Regions from separate parts of the Massilia sp. Soil_C_3 genome, predicted to be linked through region 3. Evidence: predicted binding sites of a transcription regulator. Region 3 holds the regulator's gene; each other region holds the start of a gene.

Region 1 (4,462 bases), on a different contig from region 3:
GGCCGAGCAGTCCCCCGAACTGGCGGTGGTCGGCGAGATCCACGGCGACGCCGCGCTGTCGCAGGAAATCCGCGACATCTACGGTATCGACGCTGGCTACACGGGCAGCGCCAACCTGCTGGTGATGCCGTCGCTGGACGCGGCCAACATCCTGTTCAATGTGCTCAAGGTCGCGAGCGGCAAGGGCGTGACGGTGGGTCCGATCCTGCTGGGCGCGGCCAAGTCGGTGCACATCCTGAGCCCGAGCGCCACCGTGCGCCGCATCGTCAACATGACGGCGCTGGCGGCGGCGCAGGTCGTCTAAGGCGTTAACCCTTTCCATTCGACGGCCCCTTGCGAGGGGCCGTCGCGTTTTTGGCTTAGTCTATGATTTCCGTGATCGACCTCGCATTGAACTTCGGCCTGGGCGCCTCGCTCGGCATCGCCGGCGGCATGCTGGGCATCGGCGGCGGCCTGATTGCCATTCCGGTGCTGGGCCTGTTGTATGGCATGAACCAGCACCTGGCCCAGGGCACGGCGCTGGTGATGATCGCGCCGAACGTGGCGATCGGCTTCTGGCGCTATCACCAGAAGCACCCGGTCGACCTGCGCTCGGTCGGCGTGGCCGGCCTGTGCTCGATCGGGACCGCCTGGCTGGCGGCGCGCTTCGCGGTGGCGATCGACGCCCAGGTGCTGCACTACGCCTTCGCGCTGTTCCTGCTGGCGCTGGCGCTGTACTTCGGCTGGCCATCGCGGCGCAAGACCGGCGCGCCGTTGCCGCCCGCGAGGGAGGTGCCGCGCCGGCTGATGCCGGCGATCGGCATCGCCAGCGGCGCGGTGTCGGGCTTCTTCACCATCGGCGGCGGCATGGTGGTGGTGCCGGCGCTGGTGAGCCTGTTCAAGATGCCGCAGACGCGCGCCCAGGGCATGGCCCTGGCGCTGGTGGTGCCGGGCGCCTTCGTGGCGCTGGCCACCTATGGCCATAGCGGCGCGGTCGACTGGCAGGTGGGCCTGCCGCTGGCGCTGGGCGGCGTACTGACCGTGTCGTGGGGCGTGCACCTGGCGCATACCCTGCCGCCACGGCTGTTGCGGGTGGCGTTCAGCTCGGTGCTGCTGGCGGCCGCCGTCACCATGCTGGTGACTGGCGGCGCGCCAGCCGGCTAGACCGCCCAGGCCCGGCGGCGGCGCAACGCCAGTCCCGTCGCCCCGATCGCGAGCAGCGCCAGCGTAGCTGGTTCCGGCACCTCGTTCGGTCCCACGTATCGCGGGACGATTCGGAACACGTGATCCTGATAGCCGCCGTTAAAATCGAGCCACTGCTCATAGCCGGGGTCCAGGGCCCCTGCGGAGACGGTGCCTCGGTGGGCGCCTGCGAAATCGTAGAAGCCGGGGCCGTCTTCAGTAACCCGGTATATCGAAGTTTTGTAATGGGCAGTGTAATAGAGGATGCCCGATGGGTCGGATGCGAACCTGATGCTGAACGATGTGTACTGGTCGCCACCAAAGTTGCTGTAGATGCGGAAATTAGTCGGGCCGTCGCGTAAGAAATGGGTGCTCACTTCGGTGATCTCGGTGCTCCCTTCGGAATGCTCCGGCGATATGCGCATTTCGAACGGCTCGCCGACTCCCTGGATCGGTAGTCCGAACCTGAAATCGGCGATGGACCCATCGGTATCGTGCTGCACGAAGTACCCCGTCAGCGGGCCTTTGAAATTGTATTGCACGTATCCCGCCCATGCGGGCAGCGCACACAGCAGCCCTGCAACGAGCCCAATCACGTTCTTGATCATGTTGTCTCTCCCTGGTTAAATGGAAACCGGGCAGGGAGCAAGTAACGTGCCAAAAAATTAAACTGATTGTGATCAAGTACTTGGTGTTTCGTCGATGCGATTTTGTCGAATGCCTGTAAGACAGGCCGACAGGGAGACTCAGTTGGCGATGCCGTCGTCGCCGCCGAACCGGTCGAGCAAGAACGCGATGAAGGCGCGCGCCCGCGCTGATTGGTGTTGGCGATTGCGGTAGTACAGATACAGGTCGGCTCCCGGCTGCACATAGCCGGGCATGACGATCCTCAGGCGCCCGCTCTCCACATACTTGGTCAAGTCCCATTCCGATCGCACCAGGATGCCGTGGCCATCCAGCGCCCAGCCGAGGGCGATGTCGCCATCGTTGCTCGAGAGCGTGCCCTGCACCTTCACCGAGACATTGCGGCCCTCGTGCACCAGGCGCCACACGCCGTGCGCGTCCTCGTTCTGGCGATGGACGATGCAGCGGTGCCGCGCCAGGTCGGCCAGGCTGCCCGGCGTGCCGTGCTGCTCAAGGTAGCGCGGCGAGGCGCACAGGAAGCGCCGATTGGACATGATGCGGCGCGCCACCAGGCGCTGGTCGGGCAGCTCGCCGAAGCGGATCGCCAGGTCGATGCCGTTCGCGGCCAGGTCGACCGGGCGGTCGGTGACGTCGAGCTGCACCTCCACCTGCGGATAGCGCTGGGCGAAGCTCGAGACCAGCGGCGCGATCGCGGTGCGCCCGAAGCCCAGCGAGGCGTTCACCTTCAGCAGCCCGCGCGGCACCGAGCGCGTGCTCGATACCGCTTCTTCCATCTCGCGCAGCTCGGCCAGGATCCGGGTCGCGTAGTGCAGATAGGTTTCGCCTTCCGGCGTCAGGCTGCTGGTGCGGGTGGTGCGGTTGACGAGGCGCACGCCCAGGTGTTGTTCCAGCTGCGCCAGGCGCTTGGTGGCGGCGGGCGGGGTCAGGTCCAGCTCGCGCGCGGCGGTCGACAGGCTGCCATGGCGCGCCAGCAGGACGAAGAATTCGAGGTGGGAGGCGAGGTCGTTTTTCACCGCAGGTTAATAATCTAGTGAATCCGGCTCAATCATAACCGCCTTTGAAGCGAATAATCTGGTGGCTCGTTCAACCGCAAGCGAAGGAATACCAGATGAGAATCGTCGAGATCCGCGAAAAGACTGTCCCGATCAGCTCCCCGATCCGCAACGCCTACATCGATTTCAGCAAGATGACGCTGAGCGTGGTCGCCGTGGTCACCGACGTCGTGCGCGACGGGAAGCTGGTGATCGGCTACGGCTTCAATTCCAACGGCCGCTACGGCCAGGGCACCCTGATGCGCGAGCGCTTCATTCCGCGCATCCTCGAGGCCGACCCGGCGTCGCTGGTCGACGCCAGCGGCGACAACCTGGATCCGCACAAGGTATGGCAGGCGATGTTCACCAACGAGAAGCCGGGCGGCCATGGCGAGCGCTCGGTAGCCATCGGCACCATCGACATGGCGGTGTGGGACGCGACCGCCAAGATCGCCGGCAAGCCGCTGTTCCAGCTGCTGGCCGAGCGTTACGGCAGCGGCGAGCCGGATCGGAAAGTGTTCGTATACGCGGCCGGCGGCTATTACTATCCAGGCCAGGACCACGGCAAGCTGAAGGACGAGATGCGCAGCTATCTCGACCGCGGCTATACGGTGGTCAAGAAGAAGATCGGCGGCGCCTCGCTCGACGAAGACCTGCGCCGCATCGATTCGATCCTGAGCGTGCTGGGGGATGGCCAGAAGCTGGCGGTGGATGCCAACGGCCGCTTCGACCTGGACACCGCAATCGGCTACGCCAAGGCGCTGTCGCAGTACGATCTGTTCTGGTACGAGGAAGCGGGCGATCCGCTCGACTACGAGCTGCAGGCCACGCTGCGCAACTACTACGACAAGCCGATGGCCACCGGCGAGAACCTGTTCTCGATGCAGGACGCGCGCAACCTGATCCGCCACGGCGGCATGCGTCCCGACCGCGACTGGCTGCAGTTCGACTGCGCGCTGAGCTACGGGCTGGTGGAATACCTGCGCACGCTCGACATGCTGCGCCAGCATGGCTGGTCGGCCAGCCGCTGCATTCCGCACGGCGGGCACCAGATGTCGTTGAACATCGCGGCCGGGCTGGGGCTGGGCGGCAACGAGTCGTATCCCGACCTGTTCCAGCCGTATGGCGGCTTCCCGGACGGCGTGAAGGTCGAGAATGGCTACATCACGATGCCGGACTTGCCGGGAATCGGGTTCGAGGGCAAGGCCGACCTGATTGCCGAGATGCGGCGGCTTACCGCCTGAGTGGCGGCGTCGTGCGCTTGCGCCGCTTGACCACGACCGTGCCGGCCATCTTGTCGTGCCAGCCCTGCTTGCGCGCATCGATGCCGACCCAGATCAGGCCGAGCCCCAGCGGGATGCTGGAGACGAAGTAGCCGACGTAGCGCACCAGGAACTGGCGCGCACTCGGCCTGGCGCCGGTGCGGGCGTCGACGATGACGGCGTCGATGGCCATCTTGCCCGGCGTGGTCGAACGCGCGAGCCAGAACAGCATGACGACGATGGCGGGCAGCACCCAGCCGATGAACAGGTCGGCCAGGCCGCCGTCGAAGGACGGATCGTGCCAATATGCCGGCCCGTACAGGTACCAGAGCAGCGGCGCCGTGAGCATCATCACCAGGATGG
Region 2 (4,462 bases), on a different contig from region 3:
GACCATTGGGCCGTGTTCAGGTCGGGCGCGCGCCACGCCTATGAACACGCCCTGCTCAGCGCGCGCAAGGTGGCCGAGGAAGCGCTCGAGGCACAGCGCGCGACCGACCTGCAGTTGCAGGCGCTGAACCTGCAACTGACGGCGGCCGACCGGCGCAAGGACGAATTCCTGGCCACCCTGTCGCACGAGCTGCGCAACCCGCTGGCGCCGATGCGCAGCGCGGTCGACGTCTTCAAGCTCAAGTACGGCAGCAACGCCGACGAGCGCCTGCTGCAGGCCTTCGATCGCCAGCTGCGCCACCTGACGCAGCTGGTGGACGACCTGATGGACGTTTCGCGCATCACCCAGAACCGGATGCGGCTGCGGCGCGCGCCGCTCGACCTGGCGCCGCTGGTGCGCGGCGCGGCCCAGGACATGGCGCCGGCCATGGCGGCGGCGCGCCATACGCTGCGCCTGTCGGTGCCGGATGCGGCGCTGGTAGTCGACGGCGACGCCACCCGCCTGGCGCAAGTGGTCATCAACCTGCTGGCCAATGCCGCCAAGTACACGCCGGACGGCGGCCTGATCGACGTCGAACTCGCTTGCGCGGACGGCCACGCCGAGCTGCGCGTGCGCGACAACGGCATCGGCATCCCGCCGGACGCGCTGGGCGCCGTCTTCAATATGTTCGCCCAGCTCGAACCCGCCCTCGACCGGGCCAGAGGCGGGCTCGGCATTGGATTGGCGCTGGCGCGCGGCATCGTCGACCTGCATGGCGGCGCGATCCTGGTCGAGAGCGCCGGATCCGGCCTGGGCAGCGAATTCACCCTGCGCCTGCCGCTGATCGCCGGCTGCGCCTTGCCGGAAGCGACGGCGGCGCCGACCGCGCTGGTCTCGGCCAAGCGGGTGCTGGTAGTGGACGACAACTTCGATACCGCCGAGACCATGGCGCTGGCGCTGGAACTGTTCGGCTGCGAGACGCGCATGGCGCACACCGCGGCGGCCGCGCTGGAAGTCGCGGCCGAATTTTCACCCGACGTCGCCCTGCTCGACATCGGGCTGCCCGACTACAACGGCTACGAACTCGCACGGCGCCTGCGCGCCCTGCCCCGCGGGCTGGACACGACGCTCATCGCCGCCACCGGCTGGGGCCAGGACAAGGACCGCACGCTGGCGCTGGACGCGGGCTTCGATCATCATTTGACCAAGCCGATCGATTTCGAGCAGCTGCGCTTGCTGCTACGATGAGCGCTTGATAACTTCGAGCACGACCCATGACCATCCAGTTTTCAATGCTTCCCCGGCTGGCTGCAGGCCTGTTGTGCCTGGCTTCGCTGATGCATGCCGGCACCGCAACTGCCTGCGAGCGACGTTATCCTGAAGCAAATAAAGACGATAGCACCCGCCACGTCGCCCTGTCGGCCCTCTGGCCGGACGCGCAGATCCTGCAGAACCTGCGGCTGCAGATCGACCGCGCCGAGGTGAAGCAGACCGAGAGCAAGGACGCGCTCAAGACAGAGTATGGCTACTTCGCGCGCGCGGTCACGATCACGCGCTCGGTGAAGAACGGCGTCGAGGTGCAGCTGCTGGAAAAAGGCAGGGACAAGCTGGTGTGGAAGCTGGCAGCCTGCTGATTCCAGAACGAACGGCTTCCAGTACCGGATACTGCTTCGGCTGGAAGCACGGCATCAAGTCCGCCGACGGCGCATGAACAAGCCCAGCATGCCAACACCCAGCAAGGCCATTGATGCCGGTTCTGGAATCACGCGGTCAAGCGGTTCCACGCCGTAGATTGGGTCTGGACGAATGAACTCGCCTCCCGTATAAGCGTGAAACTGGAGGTTATCCAGGCGGTCCGTATTGAAACGGATATGGGTGGCCATGGCTTCGCCATAGGGCGAATAGACGACATAGCTGCCCATCGTGCCAAGGTGTGGAAATCCACAGAAACTCGGGTCCGCAGGACAATAAGGATTGCCATTACCGGAAACCCAGGTAGCGGGCTCATAGAATCCATCTTCAAACAGAACGCCGACGGGGCCGCCATCGACGTCGTACCGCGCCGCGTTAAACGAAATATAGTACTTGTCGCTGCCGAGAGCGGCGCGCAGCTTGGCCGGATCGATCGTGAGCTCTACTGGGCCGCCAAGAAACGCGCCGCGCGGAGTATGCATGATGAACTCGTTGCGAAAGCTCAGGCCATAGTCATGGTGGCCCTGGCGATTGTGGCTGTCGCGCCCACCGTTATAGAAATCGCCGATCTGGCTGTGCGAAATAAAAGCTTCAAAATCGAGAACGATGCTTCCAGCCTTGGCGGGCACCATGCTTGCCAAAAGGATCGCTGCCAAACCGCCAGTAAATCGTTTGTCCATGATCATCCCAATAATTGTTATGGAACAATCAGCACAGCAACTTCCGTACCAATTAAATTAACTCAATAAAAACAAACCTTAATCCGCGGACGGGGACTGCCTTGTAAAGTTCTCCGACAAACTGCCGGTTATTCGTGTGCATGCTCGTCCTCATGCTTGACGATGGGGTCTTCGGTCCCAGTCCATTCGCTCATCAGGGAATAGCCCACCGCCAGCAGCACCGGCCCGATGAACATGCCGACAAAGCCGAAAGCGATTACGCCGCCCAGCACCCCGAGCAGGGTCAGCAGGAACGGCAGGCTGCTGCCGCGACTGATCAGCATCGGCCGCACGACGTTGTCGACGCCGCTGATCAACACCGTGCCCCAGATCGCCATGAAGATCGCCCAACCCGTCTCGCCATGGGCGAACAGCCACACGGTGGCGCCGCCCCACACCAGCGGCGGGCCGAGCGGGATCAGGGAAGTCAGGAACACCAGCACCGACAGCAGCGGCACCGCCGGCACGCCGGCAATCGCAAACCCGACCGCCGCCACCAGCGCCTGGGCCAGCGCCGTGCCCAGCAAACCGTACATCACGCCGCGCACGGTCTGGCTGACCGTATGCTGGATCGACTCGGCGCCTTCGCCCATCACCTTGCGCATCGTCACCGCGATCACCGCCAAGAGCGCATTCCCGTCGCGGTACAGGAAGAAGCTGACGAAGGCCGCCAAGCTCATCTGCACGACGCCGGTGCCGAGCATGATGCCACCCTTGACCAGCCAGGTACGGGCCGGTTCCAGCATGCGCTGGGCCAGGGACAGCATCTGTTCGCGGCTGGCGATCAGGTCGTGCAAGTAGGTGTCGAGTGTTCCGCCGACGAGAGGGATCTCACGGATCCAGGCCGGCGGCGCCAGTTCGCGGTGCTCGACCAGGACGCGCAATTGACCGAAGCCGCGCGCAACGTCGTCGCCCAGGTTATAGGCCACCATCGACAGCGGGATGATGAACAGCAGGGTCAGGGTGAGCGTCATCGTCAGCGCCGCGATCGTGCGCTGGCCGCGCAGCTCGCGCAGCAGGCGCAGGTACAGGGGCCAGGTCGAAATGGCGACAGCGGCGGCGAACAGGATGGCCGGCAGGAAGGGCCGCAGGACGTAGAGGCAGCCCAGCGTCAGCAGGACGACGATGGCGATGCGGGTGTAGTTCCGGCCAGGGCGTGCTTCCATGCGGCTCGTGTGTGGTTGATGTTTACGCCATCTTATCAGCAGTAGCGTGATCTATCCGTCGCCAACCGGATAGACTTTCGCTTGTGAAGAATGCTCACGAGCCACCCCAATTACAACCAATACATTGGAGAATTTGTTGCACACAGTCCTGAATCAATATGCTGACGTCTTGGGCCGAATGAAACGAGAAAGCTTTCCGATTGCGGAAGATCGCTATTCAGGTGTTTTCCTGCCGGTAGCCTCCGCCGATTATTGGACGAGCGATTTCCGGTTGATGCATGTAGGACGCGAAACCGCAGGATGGAATACGCGAACCGGCCTTAACAAGCTTGATCGCATCTTTACCGCCAACCAGGCGGGAGCCACACGGCAGATCGTCGACGAAGCGGTAGCGCGGTATCGCAAGCATTTGCAGATACGACCAGATGGAAAGGTGAGCACAACAACCAGGAGTCGTTTCAAGCAGTACTATTTCCGGATCGCGAAAGAATTATGCCTCGCGCCCACAGCGCTCATCTACGGTAATTTGTTCGCGTGGGATTACGCTGGCCAATCGCCGCTCGAGCGCCCTCCAGCAGAATTGGCCGCCGTCAGCATGATTTCCCTGGAGCTGCTCGCAATGCAAATCAAGTTTTTCAAACCTGATGCCATCGTGTTTTCGACGGGTCGAGCTGGTATCGACGGTTATATCAAGCAGCTGTTCAGCGAGCACTTTGACGGACACAAGACCATCAAAACGGAACCCGGAAAGATGTGGGAGTTCCAGGCGGGCGACGCAACATGCTTTCGCATCGCCCACCCGAGGGCGCAGCGCGGCCATCAGCAATACCGGTCGGACGTTATCCAGCGGCTAAAGGCCATCCGCTCCCAGCGTTCATAGCAGTTGGCGCAGGTCGTGGGCGATGA
Region 3 (4,462 bases):
GGTGTTCCACGAAGAGCACCGGGTCGAACTGATGGGCGACGTCGACCTGCAGCGCCCGAAGACGGCGCAGAGCGAGTCGTTGCACTTGCGTAGCCAGGCGCTGACCGTGCTCCCCGACGAAGAGATCGTCAAGACCGACCTCCCGGTTGACCTGAAGCTTGGGGCTTCGAGCGTGAAAGGCACCGGCATGGTCGCCAACAACGCCACCCAGCAAGTGCACATGTCCAGCCGCGGCCAGATCGTCTATCCGCCACGACCGCGCCAGTAAGCCCTGCGCCGCGTGATAACCCAGGACCAGCATTCCTTATCATGAAAAAATTATTTGCCGCCGTACTCCTTTCCCTGCTGTCGCTGACGGCAGCCGCCGAACGTGCCGACTCGCTCAAGCCCGCGCAGGTCGAATACGATTCCGCCGATCTCGACGGGGTCAACGGCGTGCGCACCCTTACCGGTAACGTGATTCTCACCCGCGGTACGCTGTTGCTCAAGGCCGACCGCGCCGTGGTCAGGGAAACGCCCGAAGGCTATATGACGGTGACACTCACCGCCAACAACGGCAAGCTCACTACGTTCCGCCAGAAGCGCGACGGCGGTCCCAACCTGTGGGTCGAGGGCCAGGCCGAGCGCATCGAGTACGACGAGCGCGCCGAGCTGGTGCGCCTGTACTCGAATGCCCTCATCAAGGAACTGGAAAACGATCAACTGAGCAACCAGGTCACCGGCCCTTTCATCTCGTATGACAGCCGCAAGGAAGTGGCCACCGTGCGCAACGATGTCAGCGGCCAGAGCAAGGTTGGGGGCGGCCGCGGCACCCTGATCCTGTCGCCGAAACGTACGCCTGCGGGAGCCGCCCAATGACGGCGATTCCGATGGATCTGGGCGATTGCAGCACCCTGGTCGTCAAAGGCCTGCAGAAAAGCTATGGCAAGCGCCTGGTGGTGCGCGACGTGTCGCTGCAGGTCGAATGCGGTGAAGTGGTCGGCTTGCTGGGCCCGAACGGCGCCGGCAAGACGACCTCGTTCTACATGATCGTCGGCCTGGTGCCGTCGGACGCCGGGTCGATCGACATCAACGGCACCGACATCACCAGCCTGCCGATCCACCGCCGCGCCGTATTGGGCCTGTCCTACCTGCCGCAAGAGGCCTCGGTATTTCGCAAGCTGACGGTGGAAGATAACATCCGCGCCGTGCTCGAGCTGCAGAAGGACAACGGCAAGCCGCTGTCGAAAGACCAGATCAACGAGCGCCTCGACACCTTGCTGGCCGACCTGCAGATCGAGAAGCTGCGCGAGAATCCGGCGCTGTCGCTGTCGGGCGGCGAACGCCGCCGCGTGGAGATCGCGCGCGCGCTGGCGACCAATCCGCGCTTCGTGCTGCTCGACGAACCGTTCGCCGGCGTCGACCCGATCGCCGTGATCGAGATCCAGCGCATCGTGCGCTTCCTGAAGGAGCGCCGGATCGGTGTCCTGATCACCGACCACAACGTGCGCGAGACGCTCGGCATCTGTGACCGCGCCTACATCATCAACCAGGGCGCGGTGCTTGCCTCCGGCCGCCCTGACGACATCATCGCGGACGAGTCGGTGCGCCGCGTGTACCTGGGTGAACACTTCCGCATGTGAGCCACGCCTAGATGAAACAGTCCCTGCAACTTCGCACTTCGCAGCACCTCGCGCTTACGCCGCAACTGCAGCAGTCGATCCGGTTGCTGCAACTGTCGACGCTCGAGCTGCACCAGGAGATCGAGCAGATACTGGGCGATAACCCCTTGCTCGAGCGGCTCGACGATCCGCTCGACCGATCGGTGCGTTTGCTGGCCGATGGCGCCATCAACAACGCACCGGCCATCGGCGAGGCGCCGCCGGCGCCCGGCCAGCAGGCCGAAGGGGATGGGGCTGTGGCCAAGGAAGGCGAGGGTTTCGAGGGCGGCGCCGAGGGCGAGCGCAGCGACGCCGACTGGGGCGAAGGCGGAGGATCATCTTCAGGCGGCGGTGGCGAGGACGAGGACGGCCGCCCGCAGCTGGAAGCCTGCGCCATCACCCTGCGCGAACACCTGATGGAACAGGTGCGCGAAGCCACCCTGTCGGCGCGCGACCGTGCGCTGGCCGAGCTGGTGATCGATGCGCTGGACGACAACGGCTACCTCGAAGAACCGCTCGACGAGATCCATGCGCGGCTGCCCGAAGAACTCGACATCGAGATCGACGAGCTGCGCTGCGCGCTTGCGCTGGTGCAGAGCATGGACCCGGTGGGCGTCGGCGCGCGCAGCGCGGCCGAGTGCCTGGCGCTGCAGATCCGGCGCATGCCGGGTGTGCCGATGGTCACGCGGCGCATGGCCCTGACCATCGTCGAGGGTTACCTGAGCTGGTTCGCCCAGCGCGAATACAGCAAGCTGAAAAAAGCGCTCGACTGCGACGACGAAGACTTGCGCGAGGTGCAGGCCGTGGTGCGCCAATGCAATCCGCATCCGGGCGCGGCGTTCGCCTCGAACGTGTCGGACTACGTGGTGCCTGACGTGATCGTGCGCCGTTCCAAGAGCGGCTGGGCTGTCACATTGAATCCGGACGTGATGCCGCGCCTGCGCGTAAACAGCCTGTACGCGAGCCTCCTCAAGCAGGGCAAGAGCGAGGCGCAGATGGGCGCGCAGCTGCAGGAAGCGAAGTGGCTCATCAAGAATATGCGCCAGCGTTTCGACACCATCCTGCGCGTGGCGGAGGCGATCGTCGAGCGCCAGCGCAACTTTTTCTCCCATGGCGCGGTTGCCATGCGGCCCCTTGTTTTACGTGAGATAGCTGATACACTAGGCCTACACGAGAGCACAATTTCTCGTGTCACAACGCAGAAATACATGCTGACCCCGCACGGCATGTTTGAGTTGAAGTATTTCTTCGGCAGCCACGTTGCCACCGAGGCGGGAGGCGAAGCATCCTCGACGGCAATCCGTGCGCTCATTGCACAATTGACAGGAGCAGAAGACCCTAGGAACCCTTTATCCGATAGCAAGATCGCGGAGATGCTCGGGGAACAAGGCATGGTCATCGCGCGCCGCACGGTTGCAAAATACCGTGAAGCCCTCAAGATACCCCCTGTAAGCCTCCGCAAGTCCTTGTAACTGCGCCGTCCACAGACATCGTGCCTTGTCGCGTCGATGTGGTCCACACGGTGCAAAATTTTCAAAGGAGTGTGTATGAACCTCACAATCAGTGGCCATCATCTCGAAGTAACCCCCGCCATCCGTGAATACGTTCAGAATAAGCTCGAGCGCATCATTCGCCATTTCGACCAGGTGATCGACACCCACGTCTTCCTAGCCGTCGACAACCTCACTGAAAAAGAAAAAAGGCAAAAAGCAGAGATCAACGTCCAGGTGTCGGGAAAGACCCTGCACGTGGCCAGCGTCGCACAAGACCTGTACGCCGCGATCGATACGCTGATGGATAAGCTGGACCGACAGATCCTCAAACACAAGCAGCAACTGAAAGACCATAGCCGTACGTCGATCAAACGCATGCCGGATAACGGCGGCGAAGACGCTGCTGTCGCCTGATCAGGCGCAGGGCTCACACTAGCTAAGGGCGTCTGAGGGGACGCCCTTTTTGCATCCAGCCTCCCCGGTATTACGCGCATCTATGTGTTCGGTAAAATGCATGTCTCTCCATTACGGATTACGCCATGACCGACCACGTCCTGACCCGCATCGCCAACCGCACCGGCATCATTACCCTGGACCGCCCGAAGGCGCTCAATTCGCTGTCGCTCGAGATGGTGCGCGCGCTGACCGACGTGCTGCGCGCCTGGCGGCATGACGGGCAGGTCGAAGCGGTCGTACTGACCAGCAGCAGCGAGAAGGCCTTGTGCGCGGGCGGCGACATCCGTTTCTTCCATGAGGTCGGGCATGCGGGGCCGATGGGCGGCAGCGCGCTGCTCGAGGATTTCTTCACCGAAGAATACGCGCTGAACCACCTGATCCATTTTTATCCGAAGCCTTACATCGCCATCATGGATGGCGTCGTGATGGGCGGCGGCATGGGCATCGCCCAGGGCGGCCCGGACTGCGGCCTGCGCATCGTGACCGAGCGCACGAAAATGGCCATGCCCGAGGTGAACATCGGCCTGTTCCCCGACGTCGGCGGCAGCCACTTCCTGTCGCATGCGCCGGGACAGCTCGGCAACTACCTGGGCCTGACCGGGCTGACGATCGGCGCCGCCGACGCGCTGTATATCGGGCTGGCCGACGTGTTCGTGCCAAGCGACGAGCTGCCGGCCCTGCAGGCATTGATCGCGTCCACGCAAGGCGCCGGCTTGCCGGCGGCGATCCGCGCCTTCGCGGCGCCGTTTGCTGCGATGGCGGGGGCAAGCGAATTGCAGGTCCGGCGCAAGAGCATCGATGCGCATTTCGGCGCGGCGTCGGTGGCTGCGATCATGGGATCGCTCGAAGGCGACGCAACACCGTTCGCACACA
Region 4 (4,462 bases), on a different contig from region 3:
CTGCGGCAGCGGCCATCGGGTGGCGTCCAGCACCAGGTCGAGCATGCGCACCGCTACCGTGGCCACCGCGCGCAGGCGTTCCAAGTCCAGCCGCGCATCGGGGGTGAACGGCGCATCGACGAAGGCGGTGAGGTTGAGCGAGCCGAGGTCGCAGCAGCCATACGGCGGCAGCGGCTGCTCGCCGCAGGGATTGGTGGCGCGCAGCTCTTCGGCATACCAGAGGTTGTTCTCGGCATTCATGCGGTCGATGAACAGCACGCCCGGCTCGGCATGGTCGTAGGTCGAGACCATGATGCGCTCCCACAGGTCGCGCGCGCGCACGCTGCGGTAGACCCATAGGCCGTCTTCCCTGCGGTGGCCGCCGGCGGCCTGGTCCTCGTCGCCCGGCTCGGCCGCGTGCACCAGCGCGAAGGCGTCGTCGGCCTCGACGGCGCGCATGAAGCCATCGGTCACGCCGACCGAGATATTGAAATTGGTGAGACGGCCCGTGTCCTTGGCCGCGATGAAGCGTTCGATGTCGGGATGGTCGATGCGCAGCACGCCCATCTGGGCGCCGCGCCGGGCGCCGGCCGATTCCACCGTGCGGCAGGAGGCATCGAACACTTCCATGTACGACACCGGACCGGAAGCGCGCGAGGCGGTGCCGGCGACCTTGCTGCCCAGCGGGCGGATCGCGGAAAAATCGTAGCCGACCCCGCCGCCGCGGCGCATGGTCTCGGCGGCTTCGCTGAGCGCGGTATAGATGCCGGGCAGGCCGTCGCTGGTGCCGGAGATCGAGTCGCCGACCGGCTGGACGAAACAGTTGATGAGGGTGGCCGAGAGGCCGAGGCCGGCGGCGGATGCGATGCGGCCGGCGGGAACGAAGCCCTGTTGCTGGGCCTCCAGGAAGCGGCGCTCCCATTCGGCGCGCGGCGGCGGGGGCTCGAGGGCGGCCAGGGCGCGTGCGACGCGCCGCTGCACGTCCCCGATCGTGCGCTCGTCGCCGCGCGCGTATTTTTCGCGCAGCACGTCCAGCGACACTTCCTGCGCGGGCAGGGCGCCGGTCGGTGCTTCTTGTGCATTCATGCCGGTTGCCCTGTCCATGAATGCACCCGCTGTTACGGTTTGTTGATCGGCGTGTCGCCCGATTTGTCGAGACTCGGCGGCAGCACGATGGTCGGATCTTCGGGCTGGGCCGGGAACGGCGCGGTGGCCGACGGCGCCGCGCCCGTTGGCGGGGTGGCCGATGCGGTGACAGTGGCGGAGGCGCCGGAGGCCAGGCGGGCTTCGAGTTCGATCACGCGCAGCTCGAGCGCTTCCAGCTTGGCGCGGGTCTTGGCCAGCACCTGGGCCTGGATGTCGAATTCCTCGCGCGTGACCAGGTCGAGCTTGGCGAAACCAGAAGTCATCGCCGCCTTGACGTTGCGCTCGATGTCCTTGGCCGGGCCACTTTCCAGTGCCTGGTTGATCTTGCCTTGCAAATCGCTGAAGAAGTTGCTGTTGTTCATGGTCCCTATCCCTTTCTGCCGGGGTTGCATGCACCAAGGAGGTGCAATACAGCCTGATTTGGTGCGTCGCGCAACACGACGGACGCCGTTCGCTATCGATTGTATTGAAGCAAGTCGTATCTGGGGCACGTTTACAAAAAAAACAAGGCCATTTTCATCGCTTTTATGAGCTGGCACACATCCTGCTAAATGAAGGGGGAGATAACGCACGAAAAAAGGATTCCAAACGCAGTAACTGTCCAAGGGGGTTTGTCATGAAGTGCAATGCAAAAATCAACGCAATTAGCCTGGCGATTCTGGCTTTCACCAGCATCCCGGCCATGGCACAGGAACAACCCGCCGAACACCAGGTGAGCTATAACGTGGCACTCACCAGCGACTACCGTTACCGCGGCCTGTCGCAAACCGATTCCGACCCCGCCCTGTCCGGTGGCGTCGACTACGTACACAGCCCAACCGGCTTTTACGTAGGCACCTGGCTCTCCACCATCAAGTGGACGAAGGATCTGGGTGGCGACGGCAATATTGAATGGGATGTGTATGCCGGCAAGCGTGGCCAGTTGACCGACGAAGTCAGCTACGACGTTGGCGGCCTGTATTACTGGTATCCGGATAACAGCCTGGATCCGAATGCAAATACTTTTGAACTCTACGGCAAGCTCGGCTTCGGTCCTGCGTATATCAAGTATTCGCACTCGACGACCAATCTGTTCGGCACCGCCGACAGCAAGCGCAGCGGTTACCTGGACCTGGGCGCCGATATCGACGTCACCAACGGCTTCCTGCTGAACCTGCAAGTCGGCCGCCAGCGCGTGAAGAACAACAGCCCGGCGTCCTACACGCACTACAAGATCGGCGTGACGAAGGACTTTGGGGTCGCCACCGTGGCCCTGGCCTGGCACAAGGCGAATACCGACGCCTACCTGAGTCCGGAAGGAAAGAACCTGGGCAAGTCAGCCGCCGTGCTGTCCGTGTCAAAAACTTTTTGATAGCAAAAGAGGCAATACCATGAAAATGATTACCGCCATCATCAAGCCCTTCAAGCTCGACGAAGTGCGTGAAGCGCTGTCGGAAATCAACGTGCAAGGCATGACGGTGACCGAAGTGAAGGGTTTCGGTCGCCAGAAGGGTCACACAGAGCTGTACCGTGGCGCCGAGTACGTTGTCGATTTCCTGCCCAAGATCAAGATCGAAGCCGCCGTTGACGATGCCATCGTCGACCAGGTGATCGATGCGATCCAGGGCGCCGCCCGCACCGGCAAGATCGGTGACGGCAAGATCTTCGTGGCCGACCTGACCCAGGTCATCCGTATCCGTACCGGCGAGACCGGCAACGACGCACTGTAAGAAGGAAAGTGTTCATGAAGCATATAACGACAAAAATCCTGACCGCCATGCTGGGCCTGGGCCTGGCCCTCCCGGCCATGGCGGCGCCGTCCATCAACAAAGGGGATACCGCCTGGATGTTCGTTGCCACCCTGCTGGTCATCATGATGGTGATCCCGGGCCTGGCGCTGTTCTACGGCGGCATGGTGCGCGCCAAGAACATGCTGTCGGTGCTGATGCAGGTCATGATGGTGTTTTCGCTGATCATCGTGCTGTGGTGCCTGTACGGCTACTCGCTGGCTTTCACCTCGGGTAACGCCTTCATCGGCGGCTTCGACCGCGCCTTCCTGCAAGGCATCTGGGACCCGGTCGCCGGCACCTTCTCGATGGGCGCCACCTTCACCAAAGAGGTGATGATCCCCGAGTTCATCTTCGTTGCCTTCCAGGGCACCTTCGCCGCCATCACCTGCGCGCTGATCGTCGGCTCGTTCGCAGAGCGCGCGCGCTTCGCGGCGGTGCTGGCCTTCGTGGTGATCTGGTTCACCTTCGCCTACCTGCCGATGGCGCACATGGTCTGGTTCTGGGCCGGTCCTGACGCGATCACCGACGCCGCTTCGCTGGCTACCGTCAGCGCCGGCGCCGGCTACCTGTGGCAGCAGGGCGCGCTCGACTTCGCGGGCGGCACCGTGGTGCACATCAACTCCGCGGTTGCCGGCCTAGTCGGCGCCTACGTGATCGGCAAGCGTGTCGGCTACGGCAAGGAATCGATGGCCCCGCACTCGCTGCCGATGACCATGGTCGGCGCCTCGCTGCTGTGGGTCGGCTGGTTCGGCTTCAACGCCGGTTCGGCGCTCGAAGCGGGCGACATCGCGGCGCTGGCCTTCATCAACACCCTGCTGGCGACTGCCGCCGCTACCGTGGCGTGGGCAGCCGGCGAATGGCTCTTCAAGCGCAAGCCATCGATGCTGGGCGCCGCCTCGGGCGCTATCTCGGGCCTGGTGGCGATCACCCCGGGCGCCGGTTTCGTCGGTCCGATGGGCGCCTTGGTCATGGGCCTGCTGGCTGGTATCATCTGCCTGTGGGGCGTGACCGGCCTGAAGCGCATGCTGCGCGCCGACGATTCGCTCGACGTGTTCGGCGTGCACGGCGTGGGCGGCATCCTGGGCGCGCTGCTGACTGGCGTATTCGCGGCGCCGTCGCTGGGCGGCCAGGGCGTGTGGGACTACACCACCAATGCCATGGCCACCGGCTACTCGATCGGCAGCCAGGTGCTGGTGCAGGCGCACGGCGTGGTCGTGACCATCGTCTGGTCGGGCATCGTCGCCTTCATCGCCTTCAAGCTGGTCGACATCGTGATCGGCCTGCGCGTACCTGAAGACGAAGAGCGCGAAGGCCTGGACATCACCAGCCACGGCGAATCGGCGTACCGTTACTGATATCCGACAAGGATGTCAGTCTGAAAGGCGCCTGCGGGCGCCTTTTTTGCTTTCTTGGCAACCTCTTTAAAAAGGCCAGGTACACCCCATATGACAGATCCAACTTAACAAATAACAAACGGCGCAAGAAGTCGCGCATAACAGGGAAAGCCACATACATGGTTCCGCACCTCGCCACCGCCCAGACCGGTCCTTTGCTCGACCTGGAAAAGA

The links. The regulator sigma-54, encoded in region 3, starts transcription at its own class of promoters, with help from an activator protein. The targets are predictions, from matches to a motif close to TGGCANGNAANCTGCTTT.
Region 1: AC3A6F_RS08230 (PEP-CTERM sorting domain-containing protein) is a predicted target of sigma-54. The motif match lies at 1,804-1,821, and genes of this name have one in related genera.
Region 2: AC3A6F_RS01140 (PEP-CTERM sorting domain-containing protein) is a predicted target of sigma-54. The motif match lies at 2,385-2,402, and genes of this name have one in related genera.
Region 4: AC3A6F_RS00200 (TorF family putative porin) is a predicted target of sigma-54. The motif match lies at 1,659-1,676, and genes of this name have one in related genera.

The regions. Positions count from the first base shown of each region.
Region 1 covers NZ_JBDGJG010000003.1:574,306-578,767, forward strand. The annotation lists gene AC3A6F_RS08220 (NADP-dependent malic enzyme) at 1-304, shown strand, start outside; gene AC3A6F_RS08225 (sulfite exporter TauE/SafE family protein) at 367-1,143, shown strand; gene AC3A6F_RS08230 (PEP-CTERM sorting domain-containing protein) at 1,140-1,769, opposite strand; gene AC3A6F_RS08235 (LysR family transcriptional regulator) at 1,908-2,819, opposite strand; gene AC3A6F_RS08240 (mandelate racemase/muconate lactonizing enzyme family protein) at 2,915-4,081, shown strand; gene AC3A6F_RS08245 (RDD family protein) at 4,071-4,462, opposite strand, start outside.
Region 2 covers NZ_JBDGJG010000001.1:241,886-246,347, reverse strand. The annotation lists gene AC3A6F_RS01150 (hybrid sensor histidine kinase/response regulator) at 1-1,227, shown strand, start outside; gene AC3A6F_RS01145 (hypothetical protein) at 1,254-1,613, shown strand; gene AC3A6F_RS01140 (PEP-CTERM sorting domain-containing protein) at 1,668-2,351, opposite strand; gene AC3A6F_RS01135 (AI-2E family transporter) at 2,480-3,556, opposite strand; gene AC3A6F_RS01130 (hypothetical protein) at 3,693-4,436, shown strand; gene AC3A6F_RS01125 (SCO family protein) at 4,431-4,462, opposite strand, start outside.
Region 3 covers NZ_JBDGJG010000013.1:102,416-106,877, reverse strand. The annotation lists gene lptC (LPS export ABC transporter periplasmic protein LptC) at 1-268, shown strand, start outside; gene lptA (lipopolysaccharide transport periplasmic protein LptA) at 310-858, shown strand; gene lptB (LPS export ABC transporter ATP-binding protein) at 855-1,622, shown strand; gene AC3A6F_RS23525 (RNA polymerase factor sigma-54) at 1,634-3,112, shown strand; gene hpf (ribosome hibernation-promoting factor, HPF/YfiA family) at 3,188-3,547, shown strand; gene AC3A6F_RS23515 (enoyl-CoA hydratase/isomerase family protein) at 3,673-4,462, shown strand, end outside.
Region 4 covers NZ_JBDGJG010000001.1:53,142-57,603, forward strand. The annotation lists gene AC3A6F_RS00190 (adenosylcobalamin-dependent ribonucleoside-diphosphate reductase) at 1-1,065, opposite strand, end outside; partial or broken gene AC3A6F_RS00195 (accessory factor UbiK family protein) at 1,260-1,487, opposite strand; gene AC3A6F_RS00200 (TorF family putative porin) at 1,742-2,476, shown strand; gene glnK (P-II family nitrogen regulator) at 2,496-2,834, shown strand; gene amt (ammonium transporter) at 2,849-4,249, shown strand; gene gshA (glutamate--cysteine ligase) at 4,408-4,462, shown strand, end outside.